One region of the Neptunomonas phycophila genome, then DNA from elsewhere that is predicted to be linked to it. Evidence: riboswitches for the same ligand, from Rfam matches in the RefSeq annotation. Region 1 holds a riboswitch; the other holds the start of a gene.
The links. Region 1 has a riboswitch for thiamine pyrophosphate ahead of thiB (thiamine ABC transporter substrate binding subunit). Riboswitches for the same ligand answer to the same signal wherever they lie in the genome.

Region 1 (16,132 bases):
GACAGCTACTCCTCCGTCAAGATCGCCTAAGCTAATTTGAGTGCCTAGTACATCGGCAAACACCAGCGCGGTATCTTCTAAAAAGAGAGGGATTGATACTGGTAATACAAGGCTTGGTAAATCGTCGACCGGGTTAACTGTGACGGCAACTATCCCTGGAACAAGGGCTGCTCCATCAGGATCTGAAATAGTGTAAGTGATTACATCTGCACCAAAAAAGTTGGCATTGGGCGTGTAGGTTAGCGTGTTATCAGGGTTGATCTCGACTGTGCCTTGTCCTGCAACAGCGCTAGTTATAGTGATAGGGTCTGGTTCAAGTGGGTTAATGTCGTTAGCCGTGACATCTAAAATGTTTGTAGAATCCTCTTCAACTATGGCGATATCATCTACGGCTACCGGTAAAATTAGCAGGTTATGGTTCCAGTTTTCAGCCGCAAAAGTCGCTGCTTCTATTATCCCTGTTTGTTGTTCTAAATCCCAATCACCTGAAATACCGGTGATATCATCGGAAGCTGCTAAATCTGCGCCTAATGATGTTGCTAGCGCTTGAAGTGTCTCTATTCCGGACTCTGTCGATGCAAAATCACAGCCGTAAAAGAGGATGTCAGCGCCCTCGGTTAGACTTTGATTAATACTGGCTAACTGTTCGGCATATAAATCGGTAACAGAGGCTGCGTCAATAATTGAGTTGCCCAGTTGTAAACTGCCATCTGTAGCGTGAGCTATGATGTGTATAGCTTCTATGTTAGTTAAGCCCTGCAAAGAGTCTGCAATTTGAACCAATCCATCTTGATTCGTAGCTAGCGTAATAATAGTAGCGTCTGCTGGTATTGCTGCTGTTAATACTGATTGGTCTGGTAGCGAGTCATCTATAAAGTAAACGGATCGTTGAGCATCTTCTTGGCTAAGGTCAGTGAGTGCAGCGACGACATTGTTAATATCAGTAGGCGAGGCTTCGGTGGCCTCAGTGTTCACTCCCCCTGATGAGGGTAATGCCTCAAAGGCTGTATCAAGGGCAGCGGCATCAAACATGATACGCTTTTCTAGGGCTAATCGAGTGAAGTGTTTTTTTATTGTGGTTGTACCCATCTTTTCCTGCCTGATGCTTTCGTATTAGATACTTTGAGACACTAATGCATACTTACGATGCTCTAATTAGTAGTACTAAAAGCCTAGTGCAAGAGTTGAGTTTTTTCCTCTGCACAACAAAAATTTATATTTGTGTTAAAAACATTCGCAATAAATGCGAATTATTATTATTTGCATTGCTTGTTTGGTTGCTCTAAAATTTTGATCATTGTTAGCGCGCTTAATAAAATGGAGTTATAAAGTGAGTAAAGGAGCTTCTTCAACCAGTCTCTCAGTGTTTTTATTGTCTGTTTTATTGAGTGGCATCGCCTTATCACTACTACTGACCTCTCCTTGGTCGTAGTCATTTTTAAGAATTCGAGGAAATAAATGATTGCTGTAATTTATGGCTCAACAACGGGTAATACTTCTGATATTGCTGTCAAAGTGGCAGAGATGTTGGGAGATGAGAATACTGAGCTATTTGATGTGAAAGATGTCGGATTAGAAATTATAGATGCTTTTGATCAATTTATATTTGCTATACCGACATGGGATTACGGTGAGGTACAAGAAGACTGGGAAGAGGTATGGGAAGATGTTGACCTATACGATTTTTCAGGAAAGACGGTTGCATTTATAGGTTTAGGCGACCAGCTAGGCTACGCAGAATGGTTTGTTGATGCGATGGGTATGTTGCACGACAAAATTGTTGCCAAAGGCGCTGATGTGGTAGGTCATTGGCCTGTCGATGGCTACGAGTTTGATGAGTCTAAAGCATTAACGGCTGACAAGAAGTCTTTTATTGGGTTAGCGCTTGATGAAGATACTCAAAGAGACCAAACGGCTGAGCGTTTAGAAGCTTGGTGTGCTCTTGTTAAGCCTGCTTTTCTGTAGTTTTCTATTGTGTAAATGACATAAAAAAGAAAAGGCTTGCAGGAAGGGGGGCTGCAAGCCTTTTCTATCATCCCTGTAAAGGGTTAGAACGCGTAATTAAAGCGAACACGTAGAGCGTTCGACTTATCATCGCTACCTGCATTTTTGGCTTTTGACATAGAGCCGGCAAAGGTTACGCTTGCATTTTCCATATCAAAAATTTGTACAGTGTACGCAGCGTATAATGTATCCAGCTTCATGTCGTCGCTAGAACCTACTTCTTCGTTCGAATGGATATAGCCCAAACCGAATGGTCCATAAGTCATGTTTGCAGCAAATGATGTAATTTTAGCGTCGGCCTCATCGTCTTTTAAATGAGCAACTGCAAGGTTGACGAAACCATCACCCATGTTGATACCGGTGTTGATACCGTAGCCCGTTTTGTCGACTTCACCACCGCCCACTAGGTCGTATTTCACTTTCTCCATACCTGCCGTAACCCGAATGTTAGGGTACGAGAAAGAGATAGCAGGGCGTATGCCAGAGATGGCCGTGCCATTATCACCGGCCGTATCTGTATCGCCGTAAATGCTGGCTAATTCAAAACGGATCTCGTTGGTTGGGTTGTAATGGAAAGCAATTTGGCCGCCATCATCGCCCGCACGCCCACGCACTAAGTTTGCTTCATAAACTTGGACGCCGCCCGCTTTAGTGACGACGGTATCTTTTCCTAGAGGAAATAAGTTTACGGCTTCAAAGCGACCAAAGAGGGCGTCCCATTTAGAGTTACCTATCTGGAAATATACATCTTGGATGTCAACGTTATCGTCGCCATCTGTTCTTAGGCGAACAACACCTACCGCTTTTGCGAAATAATCGCCATGAGTTGTCATGCCCATGGCACCCAACTCTACATGACCATTTTGATCGTATTGGCGTTCTCTTTCAGCAGAATCAAATGTATCGATGTCGAGCTCTAAGCTGGCGTTCAGTTCTAATTGTGCGTTGGCGGCGCCAGAGGCGCAAATTGCAGCAATAGTGGTAGCAAGCAGAAGACGTTTTTTCACAATATATACCTTTTTATTATATTTTTGATAAATCTAAACCAATGTTTGATTGTTGGTTTTTCTATTATGAAGCTGGCCAGCTCGTGAACTAATAGAACATTTTGTTTTTATTTTCGCAATAGTCTGTTGCGCAGAATGGATATTCCTAAAATGTAGTTATATAAACAAAAAAAGTTATATATGGTAAGTTGTTGATTTTAAAGGATGTAAAGAGAGTGCTTTTGAGGGTTTTTAATATACAAAGTGTATTTAATGAATAATTTTAAAGTTAAAATGTATCTTTATTACGGAAGAAAAGTACATGGTGCTGTTTTTAAAGGGGTTTCTATGGGGTAAACGGGGGTGGTTATGAGGGGGATGATAGTTGATTTTTGAAGAAATTTACTAAAACTACATTTTTGCGTAATAAATAAAAAACCCGGGGCAGGCCCGGGTTTTATTTTAAGCGCTTTGGTTTATGCTATTTGTGCATTATTTCGCCGCAAGCGCTGCATTCAATGTCGCGCTAGGGCGCATTACTTTCTTAACATTGTCGCGGTTAGCATGGTAGTAACCACCTAATTCAGCAGGTTTACCTTGTGCAGCTGCTAGCTCTTGAACGATTTGTTCTTCATTCTCGCTTAGCGTTTTAGCCAGTGGAGCAAACTCTGCTGCTAAAGCGGCATCTTCAGTCTGGTTAGAGACTTCCTCAGCCCAGTATAAGCCCAGGTAGAAGTGGCTGCCGCGGTTGTCCAGCTCGCCAGTGCGACGTGATGGCGACTTGTTATTGTCGAGTAGCTTTTCAGTTGCTTTGTCTAGGCACTTCGCTAAGATTTTGGCGCGTGGGTTGTTCTCTTTGATACCCAGCTCTTCCAACGACACAGCAAGCGCTAAGAATTCACCTAACGAATCCCAACGCAGGTGGTTTTCTTCTTCAACTTGCTGAACGTGTTTAGGGGCAGAACCGCCTGCGCCTGTTTCGTACATGCCGCCACCGTTTAACATAGGGACGATGGATAGCATTTTAGCGGATGTGCCTAATTCCATAATCGGGAATAAGTCAGTTAGGTAATCACGCAGTACGTTACCTGTTACCGAAATAGTATCTTTACCACGGATTAAGCGCTCCATAGAGTAACGAATTGCTTCGTTGTAACCCATGATATGCAAACGCAAACCATCAGTATCGTGCTCTTTAAGGTAGTGCTCTACTTTCTTTTTCAGTTCCATGTCGTGAGCGCGCTCAGAGTCTAACCAGAAGATCGCTGGTGTGTCTGATTGGCGAGCACGAGTAACAGCTAGTTTAACCCAGTCACGTACGGCCACATCTTTTGTTTGGCATGCACGCCAGATGTCACCATCTTGTACTTCGTGTTGCATTAGTACGTTGCCATTAGCGTCAACAACGCGCATGGTTCCGTCTTCTGTCATTTCAAACGTTTTATCGTGTGAGCCGTATTCCTCTGCTTTTTTAGCCATCAAGCCCACATTAGGTACAGTACCCATAGTTGTTGGATCGAATGCACCGTTTGTTTTGCAGAAGTTGATCATTTCTTGGTAGATGCGTGCGTATGTACTTTCAGGCATTACCGCTTTTGTATCTTTAGGCTTGCCATCTGGGCCCCACATCTGACCAGAGCTACGGATCATTGCAGGCATAGAAGCATCTACGATTACATCACTTGGAACGTGCAGGTTAGTGATACCTTTTACGGAATCAACCATTGCCAACTCAGGGCGGTGCATGTAGCAAGAGTGGATATCTTCAAGAATTTCCTGACGCTTAGACTCAGGCAATGTTTTGATCTTGTCATAAACGCTACCTAAACCGTTGTTCGGGTTAACGCCCAGTTGATCAAATAGCTCACCGTGCTTATCGAATACTTCTTTGTAGAAGACACGAACCGCGTGACCGAAAACGATAGGGTGAGAGACTTTCATCATGGTCGCTTTAACGTGTAAAGACCACATTACGCCAGATTCTTTAGCGTCGTTCAGGCTTTCTTCAAAGAAGTCTTGCAGTGCTGCACAGCTCATGAACATGCTGTCGAACACTTCGCCTTCTTCTAGAAAGAGTGATTTTTTCTTAGTCACTTCACCCGTTTTGGAAACGAATTCGATGGTTACTTCGCCTTCTTTTTCCATGGTGATGGATTGTTCGCTAGAGAAGAAGTCGCCGCCGCGCATGTAATCCGCATGTGTACGAGAAGCCTTGCTCCATTTGCCCATTGAATGAGGGAACTTGCGCACGAAAGCTTTTACAGCTGCTGGAGCACGACGGTCAGAGTTACCTTCGCGCAATACTGGGTTTACAGCTGAGCCTAAGATTTTACCGTAACGCTCACGGATCGACTTTTCTTCGTCCGTAGCAGGTGCTTCTGGCAAATTAGGAATGTTGTAACCTTGAGATTGTAGTTCAGCGATACAGGCTTTTAACTGAGGAACTGATGCGCTGATGTTAGGTAGCTTGATGATGTTTGCATGTGGATCTTGGGTCAGCTCGCCAAGAAACGCCAAGCCGTCTTCTACACGTTGCTCTTCAGTGAGCAACTCGGGGAAAGCAGACAGTACGCGGCTAGCCAGAGAGATGTCGGTAACTTGAACATCGATATCAGCAGCTTTAGTGAAAGTACGTACGATAGGTAGAAGAGAGCAGGTAGCCAGAGACGGCGCTTCGTCGGTAAGGGTGTAGTAAATTGTTTGTTTGGTCATTTTCATCCCCGAAATTTTTTAGCTGGATCGCCAAAGACTTGATGATGAGGCAACTTGTGATCACCTCGTTCCACAAATCAAGCCATTTTTAACGGATCCATTATACCGAAAGTGTGAGCCTTGTAATACGCTGGACCTATGCACTAAAGGATAATGAACCCCTAATTCTTGTAAAAAAATTACAAAGCGACCACATTCTAAACACTCTTGGAAGGATATTCACCTGATAATCGTGCCACAAACAGGTAATCGCGCTGTTTTCTGAATCAGCGTATACTATATGTTGTAATTTTCACTACGTATTTAAAGACGGAAGCCCGATGACCACACTAACGATCCAGACTCCTGATGATTGGCACTTACACTTGCGTGATGGCGATATGTTGCCAGAGACGGTTGCGGCAACAGCGCGTTGTTTTCAACGTGCGATTATTATGCCGAACCTAGTACCGCCAGTAACAACGGCGGAAATGGCTCTGGATTATAAGCAGCGTATCTTGAGTGCAAGGCCAACGGGTTCATCGTTTGAGCCGTTGATGACTTTGTTTTTAACGAATCAGACTTCCGCTGAAGAAGTGCGGGCTGCTAAAGCGGCCGGTGTTGTTGCTGCTAAAATGTACCCAGCGGGAGCAACGACAAATTCAGCTTCGGCGGTGAGTCAGCTGGAGGCTTTGTACCCTACCTTTGAAGTCATGCAAGAAATAGGCATGTTGCTATTGGTGCATGGCGAAGTGACGGATGCACATATTGACATTTTTGATCGTGAAAAAGCTTTCATCGACCAAAAACTGGTTTATATCACTGAGCAGTTTCCTGATTTGAAAGTCGTTTTTGAGCATATAACAACTGGAGATGCCGCCCAATTTGTCACCGGTGCATCAGATAATGTGGCAGCGACTATTACCCCTCAGCATTTAATGCTTAACCGTAATGATTTATTAGTCGGAGGCGTTAAGCCACATAACTATTGTTTACCTGTTTTAAAGCGCAGCACGCATCAACAGGCTTTGCGCGATGTTGTTAAAACAGGCTCTTCTAAGTTTTTCTTAGGGACTGACTCAGCTCCGCATGCCAAGGACGCCAAAGAAAATGCCTGTGGTTGTGCCGGGTGCTACAGTGCGTGGAGTGCTGTGGAGTTATATGCTCAGGTGTTTGAAGAATTAGACGCTTTAGACAAGCTAGAAGGTTTTGCGAGCCATCATGGTGCCGACTTCTATGGGCTTGCGCGTAACAAAGGGACGATCACACTAGTTAAAGAAGAATGGACAATCCCTGATGAGATTATCCTACCTAACGGGAAACCTATCGTGCCATTCTATGCAGGCAAAACGGTTAACTGGAAAGTAAAAGTGTAAGCCGCCGTTACGCTTTAGCCGTATCGAGCGGTGCTCCAGGGTAGTGCAATTCGATACGGCGATCCGCTACACGCTCTACATCTTCATGCTGATGAGTAACCAGCAACACAGTCTTTTTCGCTGACTTAGCTATTTCTCGTACCCAATTTCCAGCTAACTCGCGGGTGGCAGGGTCTAGCTCGGCAAATGGTTCGTCTAACAAGATGATTGGCTCTGGCCGCAATAGTGTCCTAAGCAGGCCAATGCGTTGGCGTTGGCCACCGGAAAGCTGATGGGGCATTTTGGTTAAATGCTCACTGACACCTAATGTGAGTGCCGAATGTTTAATCAGATGCTCAGGGGCTTCTTGGTCGAATCCAAGGCGTAAATTGTCCATTACCGTTAGATGCTCAAACAAATTGTGATCTTGGAAAAGCATAGCCACTGGCCGTCTATCAACAGGCAGTGCTGTTAATTCAGTGTTGTCCCAAACAATCTGTCCTTCATCAGGTGCTATAAAGCCAGCAATAACATTCAGCAAGGTGGTTTTGCCAACTCCACTGGCTCCTTGAATGGCGACAATCTCTTTGGCTTTTACTGAAAAATGATAATGCAGCGGGTAGCCATCTAAGGTGACGTAAACATGATTAAGGTTCAGCATCTGTTGAGGGCTCCACTGATGATATGGCTGTGCGGTTAGCAACGAGTTGTAATAGCCATAAAGCCCCCGCGCAGACTAATAATAAAAGTAATGAAGCGGCACTGGCTTCAGGAATCCGGTATGTACCTGCTAGGCTATAGATAAGCCAAGGAAGTGTGCTCCAATCACTAGGTCCAAATATGGCGAATATAGCAACATCGCCTGCAGCCAGCACAAAGACAAGGCTAGCCGCTGAAATAAAGCTGGGTCTAATAAATGCCCATTCTATTTTCCAGCGTTCCCAAGTGTTGAGCTTTAATGACAAGCAAAGGCGGTCGTATTGTTGGTCAAACTGTATAAGTCGAGGCTTGAGCTTTTGAAATGCAAAAGGCACTAATACTGCTGAATTTAACAGAATGACCACAATAATACCCCAGCGGTCCAGATCAACACGCGGTAGTAAAAAAACGAATAGACCAACCGATATAACCATAGCAGGTGCAAACAATTGATGAGTTGCCACCTGCTCCAAGAGTTTGACCCGCATTGATCGTTTTTGCTTGAGTTGGCTGCGAATGGGTTGGAGAAGCGTATACGCCATTACTAAGCTGATTGATGCTGATGTCATCCCCAACCCTATACTGAGTAATAAGGGTTGCATGACTAAACGCCATATATCAGCCGTGAAAAACAACGAGATGCTGGGTAAAAGTGCAACGTAAGGCAGCAGTAAAAGAATGCCCATGCCGCACAGAGCAAGTAAGCGTAGACGAGAACCTTGGCTCGTTAGCGGGTAGGGGCGAGTGGTTTGGTTAATTACTTCATGGCTTTGCCAGACAGGAGTTCCCATAGCGGAAAAACAAGCATACAAACCGCCAGCAATCAGGAGTTGACTCCAGGCAAGAGTCAGCGCTTCGGAGATATTAAAGTCATATTTTAATGCTTGGTAAACAGCGACTTCTAATGTTGTGGATTGTGGCCCACCGCCTAATGCTAAAACGACCGCAAAACTGTTAAAACACAGTACAAATATAAAGCCAAACAACATCAGCCCTGCAGACTGAATCACAGGCTTCTCGATAATGACAAATCGTTGCCAAGGCGAGAGTTTGAGTTGTTTGGCTAATCGCCAACTGGTGTCAGGAATCGTGGCAAGCTGTTGGTGAATAATACGAATAGCGAAGGGCATATTCATAAAAAGATGAGCAAGTAGAATCCCGTTTAGCCCGTAGAGGTTCCAACTGTAGTCCTCTACTAAGGACTCTATGTAGGGCGTAAGCCAACCTGATCGCCCCAGTAATGCGACTAATCCTGTGACAACCACCAACGTGGGTGTCACAAAACAGAGTAGGCATAAACCTAAAAATATATTCTTAAAGCGTTGAGCATTGAGTTGGTTAAGCGCTCTAGCAATAGGTATAGCGAATAGAACAGAGGCAAAGCTACTAATGGTTGATTGTTTGAGCGTAAATCCAAGAACCCCTAGGAAGTAACTATCAGTTAACAGCTGCCAATCAGCAGAATCACCCTCAAAGCTCATTAACCCATAGAAGGCGAGTAAGGTGACTAAGAGAGTAACCGGATAGCTCAACCAACACAGTTGGCTGAGCGAAAACAAGCCTATTTTCTTGGCTGGTGAAGTTTTACCGAGCGTCATTATTGAGCAGATGACCGCCATGTACTGATCATAGCTTTGCGTTGTTCAGCCACTTGTGCCGGGGTGAAGTTCAAGCGCTTAGGCGTAATTAATGATGAGAACGGCGCTGGGAGTTCTACATTATCAATAACAGGCAACATCCAGTTGGTGGTAGGGATAATGTGTTGTGCCTCGGGCGAGATCAAAAATGACAAGAACTGTTTAGCGAGTTCAGGATTGTCGCTGTATTGACTGATTGCCGCGACCTCAACCTGCGCTATATGGCCTTCATCAAAAAGCGCGGCTTTGTATTTGCTTTCTCCATCCACTACAGCGTGATAGGCCGGTGACGTGTTATAACTGAGCACATAATCGGCCCCGCCTTCTAAGAACATGCTGTATGCTTCCCACCATCCTTTGGTAACCGTTACTGTGTGCTTGGCTAATTCTGCCCATGCGCTGGCAGCCTCATCACCGTACACTGCGTTCACCCAAAGCATTAAACCCTGACCCGGTGTGCTGGTGCGTGGGTCTTGGTAAATGACGCTGGCGTTAGAGCTAATCAACGCCTTTAGCGAGTCAGCAGGCTGCGCGATTTTGCTACTATCGTAAATAAACGAAAAGTACCCATAATCGAATGGAACGAAATCTTCGTCATCCCAAGCAAGAGCAGAGGTTAAGCTTGATAGGTCAACACCGTGCGCCTGAACAAGGCCTTCATCACGCGTAACTTGAGTGAGTGAGTCATCTAACCCGAGCAACACATCCGCTTTGGTTGATGCTTTTTCGATGCGAGCACGATTAAGAATGCTGACTCCATCGTCTACCGCAATAAACTCGATGTCGCATTGGCACTGAGCCTCAAAGCTTTTTTCGAGCTGCGGCCCAGGTCCCCACTCAGAATTGAATGAGTCATAGGTGTAAATGGTTAAATCGGCCGCAAAACATGATGAGGTAAGCAAAGCAGAGGCGGCGAGTGTAAACAGAGATGTTCTTTTCATAAATATCCTATTCCCTACGACGGTATTAACCGTGTCAGGTTCAGCGGGTAAGATCTCAGCCAATGAGTTAGTATCTTCATTTGGCACCCCGATAAGTGGACCGCTAGTGTACCATAACTGCTAAAAAGCAAACCTCCTTGAAAGACGACAACGTACAGATTTTTTATGGTAATACTCGATCCGGATATCCAATGTATTGTGAATGAATTGTTAGGCAGACCCGCTAGGTGGCAAGGACTGGCTCGGCAAGGGACGACTAATCACATATACGTAAGTGAAGGCTTGAGTGATGCGTGTGTGCTACGCGTGAATACATCGGTGTCTGTCTTAGGGGTTAACCGTGGGCGGGAAGAGCAAGTATTAGCCGCCATTCAGGGCTATGCATGGGCCCCGGTTGTAATAGCAATAACTAAGGAGTGGTTATTAAGTCCGCTTTATGATGAAGCCACAACGCTCGATCCCATGTCTATTGTGGCTATTGTTGCAGAGTTACAGCGTTTGCCAGAGCCTGAAGATAGCTCATCATTATTAATCGACTATCATGGCTTATGGCGCTCTTACCAAGAAAAAATTGAACAAGCACCCTTGAGCCAGCAAAAGCGATGGTTGCCTCTATTGCATAAAACCCAAGCTCTATTTAACCAGTTACCGCCGCTTGATTATGTATGGACACATCATGACCTTCATCCAGGTAATATAGTAGCGAGCCATCAGACAGCTAATCTTCAAGCTGTCTTGCTTGATTGGGAGTATGCAGGGATCGGTTCAGCATGGGTCGACGCCTGCGGATTGCACCAACATTGGGGAATTTCTGCCGACATATTATGCAAAGAGCTACCTGCATTTCGAGGCTTGTCTGCATCCATGGTGAAAGAGGGGATTGATGCTACGCAGCACTGGTTAGTTGCTTTAGAGGCTATGTGGCAGGCAGTTAATGGTTTAGATAAAGCGGACACTATATCTATATCAAGGTACTAAGCTGCCAATAAAAAAGGCGACTTTTAAAAAGCCGCCTTAGTAAATACACAGGTTAAATTACATTTGAGACTGCGTATAATTTTCTAGGCCAATCATTTTAATGAGGCGTAGTTGTTGCTCTAACCAATGTGCGTGGTCTTCTTCGGTATCTTCTAGTAGCTTCTCTAGAATTTCGCGAGTTTGGTAATCCTGCTCTTCTTCACAGATTTTAATGACGGTTTTTAGCTGGTTACCTACTTCGTATTCGATACGTAAATCACTTTCAATCATATCAACAACGTTGGTACCGATTTTGAGGCCTGTACGTGTGACCATGTCAGGTACACCTTCCAAAAATAGCATACGCTCGATTAACGCAGCCGCATGACCTTTCTCATCATCAAACTCGTGATCTATGCGTTCAAAAAGTTTGCTTAAGCCCCAGTCATCATACATACGAGAATGGATGAAGTACTGATCCATTGCTGCCAACTCCATAGCAAGCAGAGAGTTCAGTCCGGCGATGACACGTTGATTACCTTTCATGAGTTTTCCCCGTTTAAAGTTGGCTTTGTAAGTAGTTCTCGATACCCATTTGAGCGATTAGGTGTTGCTGGCATTCAATCCAGTCTACATGCTCTTCTTCGGCTTCAAGAATCTCTTCTAAAATATCACGGCTAACATAATCTAATGCTGTTTCGCATAGAGCGATGGCTTCACGTAGCAATGCTAGCTGATCCATTTCGAAATCTAAATCGCCTTGCAGCATTTCTTCGGTGTGTTCACCAATTCGCAGCCGCTCTAAGTGTTGCAGATTGGGTAAGCCTTCAAGGAACAAGATACGCTCTATTAGTTCGTCAGCTTGCTTCATGTCCTTGATCGACTTTTTATAGGCTTTATTGTTTAGCTCATTTAAGCCCCAATTTTTGTACATGCGAGCATGTAGGAAAAATTGGTTAATTGATGTCAATTCTGCAGTAAGCACCTTGTTAAGGATGCTCAGGACGTTTTTATCGCCTTGCATGGCCGCCTCCGGCTAATAGAAAAATAAGAGGTTAAATAATATGAGCGCAATTAAAGCACACTCTTTTGAAAATGAAAAAAAGTCATTGAGACTGAACGTGCAGCACTTGATATAAAAGCCTATGAGAATTATTATCATTTCTCAAAACAAATGGGACTGATTATCACTATGTATGTCTGTATCTGTAACGGTGTCACCGATTCTCAGATTCTTCAAGCTGTTGAAGAAGGGGCTACTAGCATCCGAGAATTGAACAAAACCCTGTCAGTTGGGAACTGTTGCGGCAAATGTACACGTGTGGCACGTCAGATAATCAAAGGCCATTTTGATGATGCTGAAGTGGACTCTCTCGCTTACTCTGCTGTTTGAAGTGATTGCGGTTATCATTACCGCTTAGTTTGTTTTGTCGGCTATATTTGCCGTGTCTTTTTTATAACCTTCCGATCTATAAAGCTGCCCGATTATGTGAAAATAGTTGAAGCGGGCACGGTTTTTTTTGCATTTTACATGCGGTAAATCATGTCATTCAGTATGTAGCGTTACTTGAACAGCAGCTGAGCCCGCTTTGGCTGTCGAAATTGCTTCGTCTGTCTCATTAGCTCGCGCCAGTACAACCCCCATTCTGCGTTGCCCTGACACTTCGGGTTTGCCAAATAAACGCAATTGGGTATTGGGTTGGCTCAGCACAGCACTCAGGTTTCCAAACTCAACATCTGTCGATTGACCTTCTACTAAAATTACACTGGAAGCACTAGGGCCGTGAAAGTGTATGTTGGGAATGGGTAATCCCAAAATGGCTCGAGCATGCAGCGCAAACTCAGACAAGTCTTGCGAAATAAGTGTGACCAGGCCAGTGTCGTGAGGACGCGGTGATACTTCACTAAAGAGTACTTCATCACCTTTAATAAATAGCTCAACACCAAAAATACCACGCCCGCCTAACGCTTCGGTGACTTTATGGGCAGCTGCTTTGGCGGCGTCTAAGGCGGCCGCTGACATGGCCTGCGGTTGCCAAGACTGTCGATAATCACCATCGACTTGCACATGCCCAATAGGCTCACAAAAGCTAGTGCCGCCAACATGGCGAACGGTTAGAAGGGTGATTTCATAATCAAATTCGACAAAGCCTTCGACAATAACTTTCCCTTGGCCTGCCCGTCCGCCTTCTTGGGCATAAGTCCAAGCAGGGGCGATATCATCGTGAGTTTTTAGCGTGCTTTGACCCTTACCTGATGAGCTCATGATGGGTTTAACAACACAAGGTAAGCCAATTTCGTTTACTGCCGCTATGTACTCCTCTTCAGTTGCTGCAAAGCGGTAAGGGGAGGTCGCTAGTCCTAGTTCCTCAGCGGCCAAGCGACGAATGCCCTCGCGGTTCATTGTGAGTTGAGCCGCTTTGGCTGTCGGGATGACGGTATAGCCTTCTTTTTCCATATCCACCAAGGTGTTGGTCGAGATGGCTTCTATTTCAGGGACGATATAATGAGGCTGTTCAGCTTCAATTACTTCTCTGAGCGCTTCGCCATCTAGCATCGATATGACATGGCTTCGGTGGGCGACTTGCATCGCAGGAGCGTGAGCGTACCGGTCGACAACTACGACTTCTACTCCAAGACGTTGTAGCTCAATGACGACCTCTTTTCCTAGTTCGCCTCCGCCGCACATAAGAACACGAGTAGAGTGGCTGGAATAAGGGGAGCCGATGCTAGTCATATCGAAAAATCCTATTTATGAAATCAATTCACGGATTATACGACATTACTGGAAAAATCAGACATTGGCATCACTCATCTTTTAGTTATACTAAAAACACAGATCTTCAGAGGGCATTAAGTGATTAGTGAACTTGAACATCATTGAATTGTGGATTCCTTTGCCCGTAAGGGCTGCTTAGCCGAAATCATTTCGGCCCTTGTAGGGGCGGTTCATTACCGCCCCGACTTCCCCTTTAGTTACTTCTTATCTGTATTGCTTTAACCCCTGAGTGCTTCGTCGTAAACTAGTCTTTTAGATATCTAGTTTATAAGGTAAATGATGTCAGAATTGGCACGCATGTTAATAGATGCAGGTCGCTGGATTGATCAGCAAGGCTGGTGCCCTGCGACGGGTGGTAATTTTTCGATTCGCAATGATGAGCATTCGGCGTTAGTCACCGCGTCAGGCCGACATAAAGGGGCGCTCACAGAGCAAGACTTTTTGTTAGTAGATATGGATGGAAACGCGATTGATAGCTCGCTAAAACCGTCAGCCGAGACTCTACTGCATACGGCTCTATACACGTTAGATCCGCAAATAGGGGCCGTTTTGCATACTCACTCTGTAACGGCCACTGTACTGTCGCGTGTTATTTCTGGCGATGCCGTCAACCTATCTGGTTTTGAAATGCAAAAATCATTGGCCGGTAACACGACCCATGATGACCTTATTAAGATCTACGCGTTTGACAATACTCAGGATATGCAAGCATTAGCGGCATCTGTCAATGATGTATGGGCACAAAACCCTCTACAGTGGGGTTTGCTTGTTAAAGGCCATGGACTTTATGCGTGGGGGAAAGACATAAACGAAGCACGGCGTCACCTCGAAGGCTTGGAGTTCTTGTTTGCTTGCCAGTTAGAGCTCATTCGTTTAGGTAAAATTGACGGCTGAATAACACCCGTTTAAAAGTGAAATAAAATGACTATTACGATTATTTTGACTGACCTTGAAGGCACAACCACTGATATACGGTTTGTGCATAATGTACTATTTCCCTATGCGCGAGAGCATCTTGCTAGCTATGTGGCTTCTCAGTGGAATAACCCAGAAGTGGCATCCATTGTGAAGCAAGTACGCGATGAAATAGATGATCCCCAAGCTGACCAAGCGGCTATCATTACAGTATTAACGCGCTGGATTGATCAGGATAAAAAAATCACTCCGCTCAAAGCGCTTCAAGGGTTGATGTGGGCTGATGGGTACGCCAATGGTGATTTTACCGGGCACCTATACAAGGATGCCTATGAACACTTGAGTGCCTGGAAAAAGGCGGGTTTATCATTAAATGTGTTTTCGTCAGGGTCGGTAAACGCGCAAAAATTATTGTTTAAATACAGTGATTTTGGTGATTTAACCGGTTTGTTTGATGGCTTCTATGATACAAACTATGGCCATAAACGTGAGCAGTCTGCGTATGAGTCGATAGCTAAGGCAATGGGGACGCCTGCTGGCAGTATTCTTTTCCTGTCTGACATACAGGAGGAGCTCGATGCCGCTAAGGCTGCGGGGATGCATACCTGTTTGCTTGAACGCGATGACAAGATAGACAGCCCTCGACATAAAGTTGTGCAATCTTTTGATCAGATTAATTTCTAAGTTTAGGTCGTCTTTTTATTGAAGTAAGCGTAGATCAGAGAGTGGTTTGATCAACATCCTTAGATGCCAATAAGTGTATTGAATTAAGTATTGAGTAAATTATGAGTGCGTTAACAGTAACACCAGATACCAATCCGCAGACTATTTTGCAGCATACGACAGATGGCGCCGAGATTGCTAAAACATTAGCAAGTGTGGGCGTTCGTTTTGAGCGATGGGAAGCATCGACACCTATTACTGATGGTATGAGCCATGAAGATATTTTGGCCGCTTACGATGCTGAAATTCAAAAGCTCAAAGATAGCGAAGGCTATAAGACAGTTGATGTCATTTCATTGACTTCTGATCACCCTCAAAAAGATGAGTTGCGCCAAAAGTTTTTGAGCGAGCATACGCACTCAGAAGACGAAGTTCGGTTTTTTGTGGCTGGCGAAGGTGTCTTTTATCTACATATTGAGGATAAAGTCTATCAAGTCTTGTGTTG
Region 2 (16,132 bases), on a different contig from region 1:
CTTTTGTAGCTTCATCCCAGCAAGCGCCCACACGAATTATCTGACCAATTTGTTAAAGAGCGCTGAACGTTTGATTTGCATCCGACTCGCTGCCCGCTTTCGCGTTGCGCTGTCTCGTTCAGTGAGGCGCGTATTTTACCGAACCCCGTGTCGTTGTCAACGTTTATTTTGCATTTTATTTTCGAGTATTTTCAAAAACAAAGCTGAGCAAAACACGCTAACAACTCGTCGTTATTTAATGAACAAAACCACCTAAAAGATCAATTTATTCAACCACTTAAATAACACCGCCTTACTCTGTTCAAAGCCGCTTTCGCTGCCGTCCTAAGCAAGGAGTGCGCATTCTACAGACACCCCATTTAGAGTCAACAGCCAAGTCGTAATTTTATTCATTTTTTTTAAATTAATAGAGAGACCTGACCCACATAGAACCTCTGCACCGCAATTCCACAAGCTGCTAGCCGCGGTGATCCGACACAAAAGGGTTATTTTTCTTCTCATACCCCAAAGTCGATACTGGCCCATGCCCAGGTATAAAAACCACTTCGTCACTTAAACTAAAAAGCTTATCTTTTATTGAAGAGATAAGCGTAGGATGATCCCCGCCAGGGAAGTCTGTGCGCCCGATTGAACCATTAAAGATCACATCGCCAACCTGGGCTACTTGAGAGGCCTGATGATAAAACACAACATGCCCTGGCGTGTGGCCAGGACAATGTAAAACCGATAATTGCTCTTCCCCCACTTGAACCACTTCACCATCTGTTAGCCACCGATCTGGCGTAAAGCTTTGAACTGCAGGAAAACCGAACATTGAACTTTGTTTCTTTAGCCCTTCAATCCAATAAAGGTCATCGTAGTGCGGCCCTTCAATAGGCAGACCTAGCTGCTCTTTTAATGCGCCTGTTCCACCTACATGATCTATATGCCCATGGGTCAGCAGAATTTTTTCTAGGACCACTCCCTCTTCTTCTATTGCCAGCAGTATCTTTTCGATATCTCCACCGGGGTCAACCACTGCCGCTTTTTTGGTAGACTCACACCACCATAACGTGCAATTTTGTTGAAAGGGCGTAACAGTAATGATTCGATATTTCATACATAAGCTCCTAGTAACTTGAGGCTATTATATACTAGGAGCTCATTAATACTGCCATCACCCACCGTCAATCGTTAGCTTCAGTTTTAAATGCCTTCACCATAGATAAGAGCTGATTCTCTACTGCTCGCAATTCTTTTGATGCCGACTCGCTTTTAGCACCCAAATCAGCATTATGCAGGGAGAGCTGGCGCAACGACTCTACGTTCTTTTGTATTTCCTCAATAACCGAAGTTTGCTGGCCAGCTGCACTGGCCACGCTGACGGTTTGACCTGATATACCGTCCATACTTTTAGTGACGGAACTAAACACTTGCCCTACAGATCCTGACACGCTACGACTTTTTTCAACCACACCTTTAGTTTGATCTAGCTTACTTACTACCATCCCGACAGAAGAAACTATGTTTTCTACCGTCGTACGTACTTCCGAAGTGGAGTCTTTTGTTCGGGTAGCCAACGTCCTTACTTCATCAGCCACTACAGCAAACCCCCGACCATACTCACCCGCTCGCGCTGCCTCTATAGCCGCATTGAGCGCAAGCAAGTTTGTTTGCTCTGCAATTTCGGTTATCACCCCAATAACATGCTCAATCTCTACGGTATGCTGCTTTAAGTTTTGAGCTTCTTTCTCGGCCAGCTCCATTTGCTGGGAAATGCTGCTTATCGCTTCTATTATATCTTCTAGATGTTTACGCCCGTCCAGAGCTTCATTGTTAGCCTGCTGAACAGCATCTGATGTAGCCGTCATGCTCTGGGATATTTCTAAAGCCGAAGCGGCTAGCTCCTCGACAGAGACTGCTACCATATCTGTCTCCTCACTTTGTCGATTAGCGCCTTGCTTCGAATCAATTGATATTGACTCAGATGCAGTTACCACCCGATCAATTTCTCCGCAAAAATCCCCCAATCTTCCTAGCACGGTTTTGGTACTTGCCATCTGCATCTGCAAACCGTACTCAACCGCCCCGATATTATCTAACCTGCCGGTAAAAAGTTTCTGCATCACTTCGTTAGACGATATGCCTTTTGCTTTGTTAGCCAACACATTCAAAGGCTTTATATATCCAAGATATAGCCCTGCAAGACCGCCCCCCTGAAGAAAGGCCAACAGCAATCCCAACAACCATTCTCCTTTTACAAACAAAGCTCCTAGCAAAACTAAAGAGAGCAACACAAACAGTCCAGTTGTGAATAGAGTCGAGCTTATGACTGATTGCTTAATAGGGTTGTTTCCATTATTGAGGGCGTTATACATTTTTATAGCGTCTTGCTTTTGAGCAGCAGACGGCAACGCTCTAACTGATTGATAGCCTACTTTTTCTCCATTTTGATACACAGGAGTAACGTAAGCATCAACCCAATAGTAATTACCATTTTTACATTTATTAACAACCAAGCCCCGCCACGATTTGTTCTGCTTAAGCATCGCCCACATGTTTTCGAACGCTGCTTTAGGCATGAAGGGATGACGCACAATACGGTGAGGACTTCCGAGCAGCTCATCGTGTGAGTATCCACTGATCTTTACAAACTCATCATTAGCATAAGTGATACGCCCTTGAATATCGGTGGTGGAAATAAGTTGATCCGTGGCGGCAAAGGTAACTTCGCTCCCAGTAAGGGTGACTGATGGCATAAAAATCCCTGTCAATTGAATGTGAACCAAAACTGAATAACGTCTGTTGTAACGGCGTGCGAACTAATATCTTTAATATTGTCTTAGACTATAATAGTTCGTATTACTCATACTGACCCAAAAATGCTCAGACAATCATTTAAAGTAGAGATGCATGGCCTCGATTAGCGATTACACTCAACAACTGGCGGAACTACGCCCCAAGCTTGTAACCTTTACGATGCTTCAAATCCCTGATCGGAATTACGCAGAAGATCTCGTTCAAGACTCGATTATCGCGGCCATCGAGAGCATTGAAAAATACGAAGGCAAAGCCGCTTTTGAAACATGGGTTTATAGCATTTTGAAATATAAGCTAATTGACTATATTCGCCATAAAAAACGCGAACAAGAGCGCTTTGTTTCTGATGAAAACGATGTCGATATTGACTCCTTTTTTAATAAAAAAGCTCACTGGAATGCCGACGATACTCCACAACAGTGGCATAACCCCGAGGAGCTGCATTTACGTACACATTTTTGGGAAGTTTTTGATTTTTGCCTACTACATTTACCCAGTAGCACCGCTAGAGTTTTCGCTTTGCGCGAGCTAATGGAAATGGAAACAGAAGAGATTTGCGATAGTTTGGGCATTTCTGAGCAAAACTGCTGGACAATTTTGCACAGGGCTCGTTTAAAACTAAGAAGCTGTTTGGAGCGCGGCTGGTTTCTTAAAACAGGAGAAAGCGTATGAAGTCATGCGTCCAAGCGACTTATCTTATGTCTAAGCAATTAGACACACAATTAACACTTTTAGAGAAGATGAGTTTACGAATGCACTTATTTATGTGCGGTAATTGTAATCTGTGTAACGATCAATTAACGACAATTCATGACTTATGCAGCCAGCGAATTACTGACATTCATTTAAAGGGTCGCGACAAGGAGTAACCCTTGTCGCTGTCGAGCACCAACTATTCACTACACCTTATGGTAAAGCTCTGCACCCGTACTTTTAAATTCCGCCGACTTTTCTTGCATCCCCTGCTCTGCTTTCGCGTTAATAGCCGCTACCTGCGACGCATCCAACTCGCGAACCTCTTGTGATATTTTCATAGAACAAAATTTTGGTCCACACATCGAGCAGAAATGTGCAACCTTCGCAGATTCTTTAGGCAAAGTCTCATCGTGGTAGGCTTTGGCAGTATCAGGGTCAAGACCGATATTAAATTGATCTTCCCAGCGGAATTCGAAGCGTGCTTTCGACATCGCATTATCACGTATCTGCGCTCCAGGGTGCCCTTTTGCTAAATCCGCTGCATGAGCCGCGATTTTATAAGTGATAATGCCCGTTTTAACATCATCTTTATTAGGAAGCCCCAAGTGCTCTTTAGGCGTAACGTAACACAACATAGCGCAGCCATACCAACCGATCATTGCTGCTCCTATCCCCGATGTAATATGGTCATATCCCGGAGCAATATCAGTCGTTAGAGGCCCTAACGTGTAAAAAGGAGCTTCGTGGCATTCGGTTAGCTGCTTGTCCATATTTTCTTTGATCATATGCATCGGCACATGCCCAGGACCTTCGATCATGACTTGGACATCGTGCTTCCAAGCTATTTTGGTCAGCTCACCCAACGTCTCTAGCTCAGCAAATTGCGCTTCATCATTTGCATCATACACAGACCCAGGACGCAGACCATCACCTAATGAAAAGGACACATCGTAAGCTTTACATATTTCGCAGATATCTTCGAAGTGCGTGTATAAGAAATTTTCTTCATGGTGAGCTAAGCACCACTTAGCCATGATTGATCCACCACGCGAGACAATCCCGGTCATTCGCTTTGCCGTCATAGGCACGTAACGCAACAAAACACCCGCGTGGATAGTAAAGTAGTCCACACCTTGTTCGGCTTGCTCAATTAACGTGTCGCGAAACACTTCCCAATTTAGATCTTCAGCAACGCCATTCACTTTCTCTAGCGCTTGGTAGATAGGTACAGTCCCTATAGGGACAGGCGCATTACGTAATATCCACTCCCTCGTTTCATGGATATTTTTACCTGTGGATAAGTCCATGATGGTATCCGCACCCCAACGGGTTCCCCACGTCATCTTTTCTACTTCTTGTTCAATAGATGACGATAATGCGGAGTTACCAATATTACCGTTAATCTTCACTAAGAAGTTACGACCAATAATCATTGGTTCACATTCTGGGTGGTTGATATTTAACGGAATAATCGCCCGGCCTTCGGCAACCTCTTTGCGGACAAATTCAGGCGTAATTTCATCAGGCAAATTAGCACCAAAACTAAAGCCTGGATGCTGTTGAGCAACGCTTTGCCCCTCCACTTTATTCTTAGCCAACTTCATGTTTTCACGGATGGCAATGAATTCCATTTCCGGCGTTATGATACCTTTACGCGCATAATGCAATTGCGTAACGTTGCACCCTTCTTTAGCTCGGCGAGGCTTTCGAGTCAGCTCAAACCTTAATTCATCCAAACGTAAATCTGCTGCACGGGTTTGACCATAAACAGACGTCAAGCCATCAAGCAGAACAGTATCTTGTCGCTCATCTATCCAGCTTTCTCGCAAGGGCGCTAAGCCCTTGCGGATATCAATTTCTGCCTCTGGGTCAGTGTACGGCCCAGAGGTATCATAAACATACAGGGGCTCGTTCGGTTCACCACCAAAGGCTGTGGGTGTTATATCTAAAGAAATCTCACGCATGGGCACTCGAATATCGGAACGGCTACCTTCGATATACACCTTGCGCGATTTAGGAAATGGCTGCACAGAGGCATTATCAACCTGTGCACTTTGGCTCAACTGGCGATTATTTGTCATAACTATCCTGTCATTATTCTGTTTATTAATATTCTCTGACGTCAGAAATCGAATTCCAGAGCGTCGCAAAATGGTGTAAAGGCCCATGTCCACTACCTACATCTAACTGATCTGCAGCAGCTATAGATTCCGATAAATATACTTTGGCCTGTGAGACAGCCGCGTCTAAACTTAAGTGCTTAGCAAGCAGCGCAGTAATTGCTGATGAGAGCGTACAACCTGTACCGTGTGTATTTTGTGTATTAATCCGTTTGGCGCGATAAGCCTGTACATGCTTGCCATCCGAGAGAAGATCAACCGCATCATTATCTCCCTCCAAGTGACCACCTTTTAGCAATACATGCTTGGCCCCTAACTCATGCAGTTTCGGCAATAGCGCATACATCCCATCAATAGTGGTGGGCTCATCAAGGCCAACTAAAGCCGCAGCTTCGGGTAAATTAGGCGTAATAAGATAAGCGCGAGGTAAGATCTGCTGTTTGAGCGCCGCTACCGCATTCATAGGTAATAGCGCGCTCCCACTTTTAGATATCATGACAGGGTCAACGACTAGGGGAATAGTAGGATAACGGCTCAGCGCCTGTGCCACTGTCTCTATGATATCAACGGAGCCCAACATACCTACCTTGATCGCATGAATAGCAATATCCGTTAGCACAGCATCGATTTGAGCGGCGATTACATCATTAGGAATAGGGTGAATTGCTGAAACGGTGTGCGTATTTTGCGCCGTGACCGCTGTGATGACTGACGCTCCGTAAACACCGAGCGCAGAGAAAGCTTTTAAGTCAGCTTGTATGCCTGCACCACCTCCGCTATCAGAGCCTGCGATGGTCAGCACATTTGGGATTGCAAATGATTTCATCTCGATTCCTACGCCAGTGCAAACTGGATCAGGTTCAGCGGGTATCATCTCAGCCTCAACATAAGGCACCCCGACAAGATAAATTAAGTGTACGTTGTCCGCTTTTTTATGTCTATATTTGCCGAACAACAAGCGATTGAATGATCACTCAAGAATTCGGTATGAAAAATAGGACTTTTTCCTATATCCAAAAATTCTCACTCAGACATAATAACAACCGTGGATCTCCTGTTCATGGAACGAATGTAAGGAAGGCCTCGACAAGCGGAATGGACACAAGGATTGTCCGAATGGAATCAACTAATTAGCAATAATTAGCACCGCAAGGAAAAAGGAAGCCAAAAAGAGAACTTTGCATACGGATTTGCGAAGTTCTCACCACTTCCCACCTCGTTATACACTGAGCTACCTACTCTTCTTTAATACAAAACGCTTTACAACTTATCATCTAAAAATGATGACTATTTAACGATAGCAATAGTATGCGCCTACTCGCGACAGCACACCAAAGCAAATAGGTTTGAAGCGGCAACGATCAGAGAACTGTATCAAAGAAGTGTCTTAAAGCTCATGCAGGGACGCCTGTCGACAAGCCCCAAATAGATCGCACAACATCAGAGGCTGGCTCAGAGCAATCGCCCGCTATCCATTTAGCCAACCCGCCCGCTACATCTTGAAATAGTTGAGGTTCAGGTTGCGGCTGTTCCAGCCAATGCTGAAAATCACGAGGTTGGAAATCATCCATTACTGTAGCCAATTGAAGCCGATCTAAAAGAATGGCATTTGAGCGCTGTTCCGACTGACCTTGCATAGGCTTAGTTAAAAACTTTTTACCATACTGCATTGTTTCGCTAGCTAAGCCAAAGCCACAATTTGAAAACACCCCAGAACAAGCCGCTAAATCTTGCTCAAACCCTGCACGACTAAGAGGTTTAAAGTGAACATTATTGATTGAATGCGCAAAAGAACGCTTACTATATACGTGAAAGCGATAATCAGTAAACGAAGCAAACCAATCGATCAATGTTTCATCTGTTTCAAATGGGAGATAAACCAGAACCAGCCCTTCATCAACTGTCCTTGAATATTGGGGCGGGCTAATTAGAGGCGGAACAATTGTTCGGTTAAAATGATCCCAATGCACCCCTACGGGTATCGTAACAGGAGCAAATATCTGAACGCCTAAACGCAACATCAACGAGCGCCAGCCATCGGGCAACTTGTGCATAAAAGCATACTGATGTGCGATACCAATAGACTTTTTACCGCGCAGTTTCGCCGCCCAAGCGGTCACCGGCTCAAAGTCAGAGAGAATAAGATCATAACTCTGGACATCCAGCGACTTAATATCACGGATCAGCGTGCTTAAACTATTCCTTGTGAGGGTATCCCACGACTTAACTTTTGCGCCCTCTCCCATATAAAAGGTTAAACCGCGACGCGTTTGGTAGTCGCCGAACAACTCCATATCAAACAGTTCGTCAGCAGGGCGACCACTGAATAAGTAATCAACATCAACGCCGGCCTGCTTGAGCGCGGGTGCCATGACCCGTGCGCGTGTTATATGACCATTACCTGTCGCTTGCACCCCATATAGCACCTTCATGACTACACTCGCCTCATAAAGCAAATCCAATAAGCATAGCCAACTCAGCGCAACAGATACCTAACGCAGCGCCAGCGGCGATATCCGTTGGATAGTGGACACCCAGCATTACACGAGAAAAACCTATCATCCCAGCCAACACATAACCAACGCCTGCAAGAGCTGGATAAAAAACGGCTAAAAGCGTAGCAAACAAAAAGGCGGCGGCTGAATGCCCGGAGGGGAAGCTAAAGGTATCCGACGGAACAATAACCGCCTCAAACCCCTTAAGTGAGCTGGGCCTTGGACGTTTGATGGTGTTTTTTAGCAACCAGTAAACCGGGAGCTCCACTAAAAAAGCCAACAGCCCCGCCACCAAAAATGCCTGACCATGCTCGGCATCGAACACAGCAAAAGCTACCCCAATAACGACATATAAGAGGCCATCACCTAACCGGGAAATAGCCCGACTAATCAGCGCCAAATGTGAATACGTTAAACGGCGCGTCTGAAGCCAGTTAAATGTCAGTGTGTCAAAGTCTGTTATTTTCTGGATGGTAAGCATCTTTAACCCCCAGTTAGCCCATGCAATTTTAGGTATGGTGGGTCAACTAGATGACAGACCGATGACAAAATACTGACTTTTATGTGACAACCATTGAGACTTATTGTTGAGCGATCCACTCAGAGACAAGATTGACTAGCCCATCGGGATTTTCCCATGGTTGCATATGCCCACCTGACACAACCGCTAATGTAAAAGCATGAGATTGTTGCTCGATCACCCTGTGTGCATATTCAAGTGACAACACCTCATCCTTTTCGCCCTGTATTAGCAATCCTGCAAGCTGCCGCTTACTATCTGATCTAGCGGAACGCCAACTAAATATCGAGTTCAAAGTTTTAAGCGGGTAATCGAAAACAACAAGCGGATCAGCCCCCATTTCATCGGCGGCAGGATGAGAAGCAATAAGGGCATCATAATCCAATATCGACTTTAACGGCACTCGAGCCAGTGGGAAAAACGGGCTACTCATACCAATCCATTGCCAACCCAGACTATGCATGAGGTCGGGAGCTACTTCCGGCATCAATAACGTTTGGCAAATAACGCCAGATATTCGCGCATCCTTCTCGGCAACGGCCATCGCTAATAACGAGCCGATAGAATACCCAAATAGATAAACAGGGCGAGTCTTTGAACCCGCCAGATACTCGATTACTTCACTAACGCCGTCAGCAATATCGTCAAGGGTGTACAACCCCCTAACACCGCCTGAATACCCGTGACCGGGATAATCCATACTAACAACGTCAAATCCTCGCCTACTCAGCTTATCCAGCAGCGGCGCGTAGTATTCAGAATATGTCCCTATGCCAGGCAAAAAAACCACCAGCGGTGATTTAGACTCAGCAAAAGAAGGATAATGCTCGTAGTGAATTTCACCTAACTTAAAAGTTTCTCGGCGCTCCAAAGAAGGCTCAAGCCCCATCTTTGCTCGCAAACGATCACGCAACCCTATATCCGCTTCAACTGTTGGCGTGAATAATGAAAAGTAGTCTACAAACACTCTAACAGTCTCCTTTTACGCCATAATCAAGATATCTACCTGTATCAACCCAAGCAGCCAAGATGCATTTTTTGGATACATCAACGCTGGCAACGAGAGCAAAACACCGTACTGCGCTGCCCCATGCGAACTTCCGTTAGTTCTTTGCCACAAACTAAGCAAGGCTCACCGGCTCTACCATACACTGATAACGATTGAGCAAAGTATCCAGGCTTACCGTCGCTATCAACAAAATCCCTCAGAGTCGTCCCTCCTTGCTCAATTGCGGCGGACAATATTTTCTTGATTGCCGCAACCAAACGAGTCAGCTTAGGCTTAGATACTTTACCGGCCGGCTTCCTTGGATCAATACCCGCCATAAACAACGCCTCATTTGCGTAAATATTACCGACACCGACAACCACATGACTGTTCATCACCAACTGCTTAATCGCCACACTGCGCCCTTGGCTACGATTGATCAGATAATCAGCATTAAACGCGTCTGTCAGCGGCTCTGGACCCAGCGAAGAGATCAACGATAGTTCCTCTCCCACTGGCTGCCACAAAACTGAACCAAATCGGCGAGGATCCGTTAAGCGCAAGCACGCCCCCGAAGCCAAACCGATATCGATGTGATCATGCTTACCAGGCTCTACATAATGAGTGAGTACTCGCAAACTACCAGACATTCCCAAATGAATAACAATAGCTCCGCGCTCTGTCTCTAAAAAAAGATACTTGCCTCGCCGGCTCACGTTATTAACCGCAAGACCTATAAGCGACTGCAAAACATCGACAGGAACCGGCCAACGCATCTTAGGCTGACGCACAACAATAGAGGTGAGCGTCTGATTAATCACATGCGGAGCAACACCGCGCCGCGTTGTTTCTACTTCTGGTAGTTCTGGCAAAACGTAAATCCCAATTCATTTTGAATCATGCGCTATTAATAACAATGTACACACGCAGTTAACAAGCGCTTTAACCAATCACATCTCTCTTATGTACGCAGAACAAGCTCCACTTGTTTCTTTTAGACATAAAAAAACCCGGCCAAAGCCGGGTTTTCTGGAAGCACTAAATCTTATTTGATCTTAGCTTCTTTATACATAACGTGCTTACGAACAACTGGATCAAACTTTTTGATCTCAAATTTTTCTGGCATGTTACGTTTGTTTTTATCAGTCGTGTAGAAGTGACCTGTACCGGCGGATGAAACCAGACGGATCTTTTCACGGTTACCTTTTGCAGCCATGGTCTAGCTCCTTATACTTTTTCGCCACGAGCACGAACTTCAGTCAAAACTGAGTCAATACCCTTTTTATCGATGATACGCATACCTTTAGAAGAAACGCGTAGACGAACAAATTTGTTTTCAGATTCTACCCAAAAACGGTGCCAATGCAGGTTTGGTAGAAAACGACGACGTGTTTTACGTTGTGAGTGGGAAACATTGTTCCCTGTTACTGGACGCTTACCAGTAACCATGCAAACTTTAGACATAATTAATACCTTATTAGTCGATTAACTCTATTCAGATGTCTATTGGCTACGAGTAGCTGATATGCCACTTACGCAATAGCCTCAGGCGGAGCGTCCAAAAACCGGACAAGAATCCCATACCGGAAGTGAATAGAAGGCGCGCATTGTACAGAAAATCAACAACCCAAGCTACCGCTTTTTACGAATAAATCAAAACATTGCTAAACAGCGCCCACAATCACTATATCAACCCCCGTTCAGCAAATGAAACAACCTCAGGATCACCAATCACCATGTGATCCAACACGCGCACATCCACCAACTGCAGCGCATTGACCAAACGCTCTGTTATATGTCGATCAGCCGCCGAAGGCTCGGCAATGCCCGATGGATGGTTATGCGTCAAAATAACGGCCGCTGCATTCACTTCCAAGGCTTTACGCACGACCTCTCGGGGATACACAGAAGCCGCATCTATGGTGCCAAAGAACATAGGCTCAAACCGAATGATTCGATGCTTATTATCCATAAACAGACACGCAAAAACCTCTTGACGATAATGGCGCATCTTCGCCGACAGAAACATCCGAACCGCAGAGGGGCTCTCCATCACATCTCCACGCTCTAGCGATGCCAACAGGTGACGGCGGCTCATTTCTAAAACAGCTTGTAATTGAGCATACTTCGCATTTCCTAAACCAGGCCCCTGACAAAAAGCCTCCTGGCTGCTCTCAAGCAACTCTCTAAGCCCGCCAAAGCGCTGGAGTAAATCTCTCGATAAATCAACAGCACTAGTGCCCTTAATACCTGTTCGCAAAAAAATGGCCAACAACTCTGCATCGGACAAAACCGCCGCGCCATGATGCAAGAGCTTTTCTCTCGGCCTTTCTAGCTCCGGCCAATCTGTAATTGCCATATCAACATCCCTTTATTTCGCTCTTTAGCTTCATGCTAAGCAACACAAAACTTATTCTACGAGCACAAGCTGACTATTAGCTGATCAGAACGACTACTCATATAAAGTACGACTTTATCGCCTTAACACCTACGCAACAAAATCGTGAGATGGTATCGTACACGCCTTTAGCATTGCAGCAGATTCGAGTGGTTCAAGGTATGCATAGACTTACTAACAAACAGGTCATTCTAGGTATTACAGGTGGGATTGCCGCTTACAAAAGCGCCGAACTAACACGCCACTTAAAAGCTGCTGGCGCGGATGTACGCGTTGTAATGACTCCCGCGGCTACCGAATTTATTACTCCCCTAACATTACAGGCCCTGTCTGGAAATCCGGTTCACACACAACTACTCGACCCGGAAGCGGAAGCCGGCATGGGGCATATAGAGTTAGCACGTTGGGCTGATATTATGGTTATAGCTCCCGCCAGTGCAGACTTTATGGCTCGCTTAGCTTCTGGCATGGGAAACGACCTGTTAACTACGCTGTGCTTAGCAACCGACGCCCCTATTTGCCTTGCCCCTGCTATGAATCAAGCCATGTGGCGATCAGCACAAACGCAACGCAACGCTGAGACACTATCCGCACAAGGCATTAAACTATGGGGGCCAGGCATTGGCGATCAAGCGTGCGGTGATACAGGGCCAGGGCGCATGCTGGAACCTCTCGATATTGCCGCGCGAACAGCCGCTAGTTTTGAAACAGGATCGCTAGCCGGCCTGCGGCTAACAATAACGGCAGGGCCAACCCGAGAACCGTTGGACCCTGTGCGATATATATCGAATCATAGCTCAGGGAAAATGGGCTTTTCGCTTGCGCAAGCCGCCGTTAGTGCAGGTGCTCACGTTACGTTAATCAGCGGGCCCGTCAACTTAGCGACTCCCGACCATGTAACACGCATAGATATCAACAGCGCTCAGGATATGCTTCAAGCCGCCGAATCCGACGCCGCCCAATGTGATATTTTTATCGCTTGCGCGGCTGTCGCTGATTATCGACCATCCGCTGTTGCAGAGCACAAGATCAAAAAAGGGAAAGAAGAGATCATGGAGCTTCACCTGATCAAGAACCCCGACATCGTAGCGACCATCGCTTCCAAAGTTAACGCTCCATTCACCGTTGGCTTTGCTGCTGAAACGCGAGACATAGTCAGTTATGCTCAAGACAAATTGGTTAGAAAGAAGCTAGATTTAATTATTGCGAATGATGTTTCCCGAACAGACATCGGCTTTAACAGTGATGACAATGCCGTCACTCTAGTCACTGCCGATCAGGTTACAGAACTCCCAATGATGCGTAAGCGTCAGCTTGCAACCTCATTAATTGACCATATTGCCCAACTTTATAAGGCCAACCGATGAACACTCTTCAAGTTAAAATTTTAGATCCTCGTATAGGCGATACGTTTCCGTTACCCACTTATGCGACCCCGGGCTCTGCTGGCATGGATTTACGAGCCTGCTTAGACGAAACATTAACATTAGCACCCGGACAAACGGAGCTTATTCCAACAGGCTTATCTATTCACATTGCCGACCCCTCACTGTGCGCCATGATTTTGCCCCGCTCTGGGCTAGGCCACAAACATGGCATCGTATTAGGCAATCTTGTCGGCCTTATCGATTCCGACTACCAAGGCCAACTTTTTGTTTCTTGCTGGAACCGCGGTCAAACGACCTTTTCGATGGCGCCTGGAGAACGGATAGCGCAGCTCGTTTTAGTACCGGTCGTGCAAGCTGAATTTGAAGTGGTCACCGAATTCAGCGACTCAGAGCGAGGCGACGGTGGATTTGGCTCTTCTGGCCTCTCTTAACAGCTCCTATTAACCGCAAATAGTCACATTTAACGAAAGCCCGAGCAAAAGGATGGCAAAGTGAGCTGCAATTTAGACAATATAGATGACACTCTATTTCGTGCTTATGATATTCGCGGCATTGTAGGAGAAAGTTTAACTGAAGCCGTTGCGTATCACTTAGGACGCGCCTTTGCTGCCCAAGCGAGAGCTCAAGCTATTCGCAATACCGCTGTAGGAGCTGATGGCCGCCTATCTAGCCCCGCCTTAAAAAAACAACTCATTCAAGGCCTACTCGAGGGTGGCCTTGATGTTACCGACATAGGCTATATTGCAACACCGGTGCTTTACTTTGCGGCCCATCACACCGACACAAAAACCGGCATCATGATTACCGGCAGCCATAACCCCAAAGCGTATAACGGGTTTAAAATGATGATGGCGGGCAACACGCTGGCTGAACAAGACATACAAGCACTTAAGTACCGCATGCTGGATAAAAACTACGATAGCGACTCCAGCAAACGGTTAGGTTCCTTACATTCTCACGATTTTCGCGCTCAATACCGCAAACGAATCTTGGACGATATCAGCTTACCTCGGCCACTCAAAGTAGTCATAGATTGCGGCAACGGGATCCTTGGAGAAACAGCCCCATACCTGCTTGAACAGCTTGGTTGCGAAGTTATCCCTCTGTATTGCGATGTAGACGGTAACTTTCCAAATCATCACCCCGACCCTAGTAAAGCCGACAATTTAGCTGAGTGCATCACTGCCGTTAAAACCCAACAAGCCGATGTAGGGCTCGCCTTCGATGGCGATGGTGATCGTGTTGGAGTGATTACTGCAGATGGCAGCATTATTGACGCTGACAGGCTCACCATGCTGTTTGCCGAGGATGTCCTCACCCGAAACCCTGGTGCAAAAATCCTCTTTGATGTGAAATGCTCTCGTCAGTTAGCCCACGTCATCACCCAAGCAGGCGGCGTTCCCACAATGTGGAAAACAGGTCATTCAATGCTCAAACGAAAAATGAAGGCTACTGGGGCATTGCTTGCTGGTGAGATGTCAGGGCACATTTTTTTCAAAGAGCGCTGGTTCGGTTTTGATGATGGGCTCTATGCTGCCGCCCGTTTACTAGAAATTTTAGCCTCCCAACCAGAACCTTTAGCATCTCTGTTTGCGCGTTATCCACAAGACATCAGCACACCAGAGTTGTCCGTCGAGGTTTCCGAAGCCTCAAAATTCGCTATTATCAAAGAGCTTCAGCAGCACGCCTTTCCTGAGGGCAGCAAAACACTGATCGATGGTTTACGAGTAGACTATGCTGATGGATGGGGCTTATGTCGAGCCTCAAATACCACACCGACGCTCGTACTTAGATTTGAAGCCGATAACGAAACAGCGTTAACCCGTATAAAAAACCAATTTCAGATACAATTACACGCCATAGACTCAACAATAAACATTCCTTGTGCGTGAATGCCAAAAGAGAGAATCACTATGCCACTTAACAGAGCTCAAGCCATGGCAACCGCTGAAGTACTCAGCGTAGCCGTTCCGTACATCCAACGCTTCGTGGGCAAAACTATCGTCATTAAATACGGCGGTAACGCCATGACCGATGACAAACTTAAAAATAGCTTTGCACGTGACATTGTCATGATGAAGCTCATTGGCTTGAACCCAGTAGTGGTTCACGGTGGCGGCCCACAAATTGGCGATTTACTCGACAAGCTCAAGATCGAATCACACTTTATTAACGGTATGCGTGTAACCGACTCTAAAACCATGGATGTAGTCGAAATGGTATTGGGCGGCATGGTCAATAAAGAAATTGTTGGGCTCATCAACACGAACGGCGGCAAAGCGATTGGCCTTACCGGTAAAGATGGCCAATTATTAATGGCGCGCAAATTACGAGTTAAACACAAGACCCCTGAAATGTCCGCCCCAGAGATTATTGATATTGGCCATGTAGGTGAAGTGGACTCGGTTAATACTGACGTGCTGGACATGTTAGCTGACTCTGATTTCATCCCCGTGATTGCACCTATCGGTGTCGGGCCTGACGGCGCCTCATACAACATCAATGCGGACTTAGTCGCCGGTAAAGTGGCCGAAGTACTCAAGGCGGAGAAACTAATTTTACTCACTAACATTGCGGGTCTGATGGACAAAGAGGGTAAAATTTTAACAGGGCTGTCTACGGAACAAGTCGACTCGCTAATTGAAGACGGAACTATTTATGGCGGCATGCTCCCTAAAATTGGCTGCGCTCTGGATGCTGTTAAATCAGGCGTAAACAGCGCACACAT

Region 2: another riboswitch for thiamine pyrophosphate. It lies ahead of thiD (bifunctional hydroxymethylpyrimidine kinase/phosphomethylpyrimidine kinase); the one in region 1 lies ahead of thiB (thiamine ABC transporter substrate binding subunit).

What each region holds. Positions count from the first base shown of each region.
Region 1 is NZ_MRCI01000001.1:2,107,009-2,123,140, reverse strand. Features, by position in the region: gene BS617_RS18155 (Ig-like domain-containing protein) at 1-1,089, opposite strand, end outside; gene BS617_RS09605 (flavodoxin) at 1,459-1,965, shown strand; gene BS617_RS09600 (carbohydrate porin) at 2,049-3,011, opposite strand; gene BS617_RS09595 (NADP-dependent isocitrate dehydrogenase) at 3,483-5,702, opposite strand; gene pyrC (dihydroorotase) at 6,023-7,057, shown strand; gene BS617_RS09585 (ATP-binding cassette domain-containing protein) at 7,065-7,697, opposite strand; gene BS617_RS09580 (ABC transporter permease subunit) at 7,684-9,354, opposite strand; gene thiB (thiamine ABC transporter substrate binding subunit) at 9,333-10,313, opposite strand; TPP riboswitch at 10,308-10,414, opposite strand; gene BS617_RS09570 (phosphotransferase) at 10,479-11,291, shown strand; gene bfr (bacterioferritin) at 11,349-11,816, opposite strand; gene bfr (bacterioferritin) at 11,830-12,294, opposite strand; gene BS617_RS09555 (bacterioferritin-associated ferredoxin) at 12,445-12,663, shown strand; gene purT (formate-dependent phosphoribosylglycinamide formyltransferase) at 12,817-14,007, opposite strand; gene BS617_RS09545 (methylthioribulose 1-phosphate dehydratase) at 14,326-14,943, shown strand; gene mtnC (acireductone synthase) at 14,971-15,648, shown strand; gene BS617_RS09535 (1,2-dihydroxy-3-keto-5-methylthiopentene dioxygenase) at 15,750-16,132, shown strand, end outside.
Region 2 is NZ_MRCI01000005.1:1,710-17,841, forward strand. Features, by position in the region: gene BS617_RS17055 (MBL fold metallo-hydrolase) at 458-1,099, opposite strand; gene BS617_RS17060 (methyl-accepting chemotaxis protein) at 1,167-2,738, opposite strand; gene BS617_RS17065 (sigma-70 family RNA polymerase sigma factor) at 2,893-3,471, shown strand; gene BS617_RS17070 (anti-sigma factor family protein) at 3,468-3,668, shown strand; gene thiC (phosphomethylpyrimidine synthase ThiC) at 3,699-5,576, opposite strand; gene thiD (bifunctional hydroxymethylpyrimidine kinase/phosphomethylpyrimidine kinase) at 5,602-6,441, opposite strand; TPP riboswitch at 6,430-6,524, opposite strand; gene BS617_RS17085 (MJ1255/VC2487 family glycosyltransferase) at 7,010-8,047, opposite strand; gene BS617_RS17090 (phosphatase PAP2 family protein) at 8,061-8,591, opposite strand; gene BS617_RS17095 (alpha/beta hydrolase) at 8,692-9,597, opposite strand; gene mutM (bifunctional DNA-formamidopyrimidine glycosylase/DNA-(apurinic or apyrimidinic site) lyase) at 9,678-10,490, opposite strand; gene rpmG (50S ribosomal protein L33) at 10,664-10,834, opposite strand; gene rpmB (50S ribosomal protein L28) at 10,846-11,082, opposite strand; gene radC (RadC family protein) at 11,303-11,977, opposite strand; gene coaBC (bifunctional phosphopantothenoylcysteine decarboxylase/phosphopantothenate--cysteine ligase CoaBC) at 12,178-13,383, shown strand; gene dut (dUTP diphosphatase) at 13,380-13,835, shown strand; gene BS617_RS17130 (phosphomannomutase/phosphoglucomutase) at 13,896-15,296, shown strand; gene argB (acetylglutamate kinase) at 15,318-16,132, shown strand, end outside.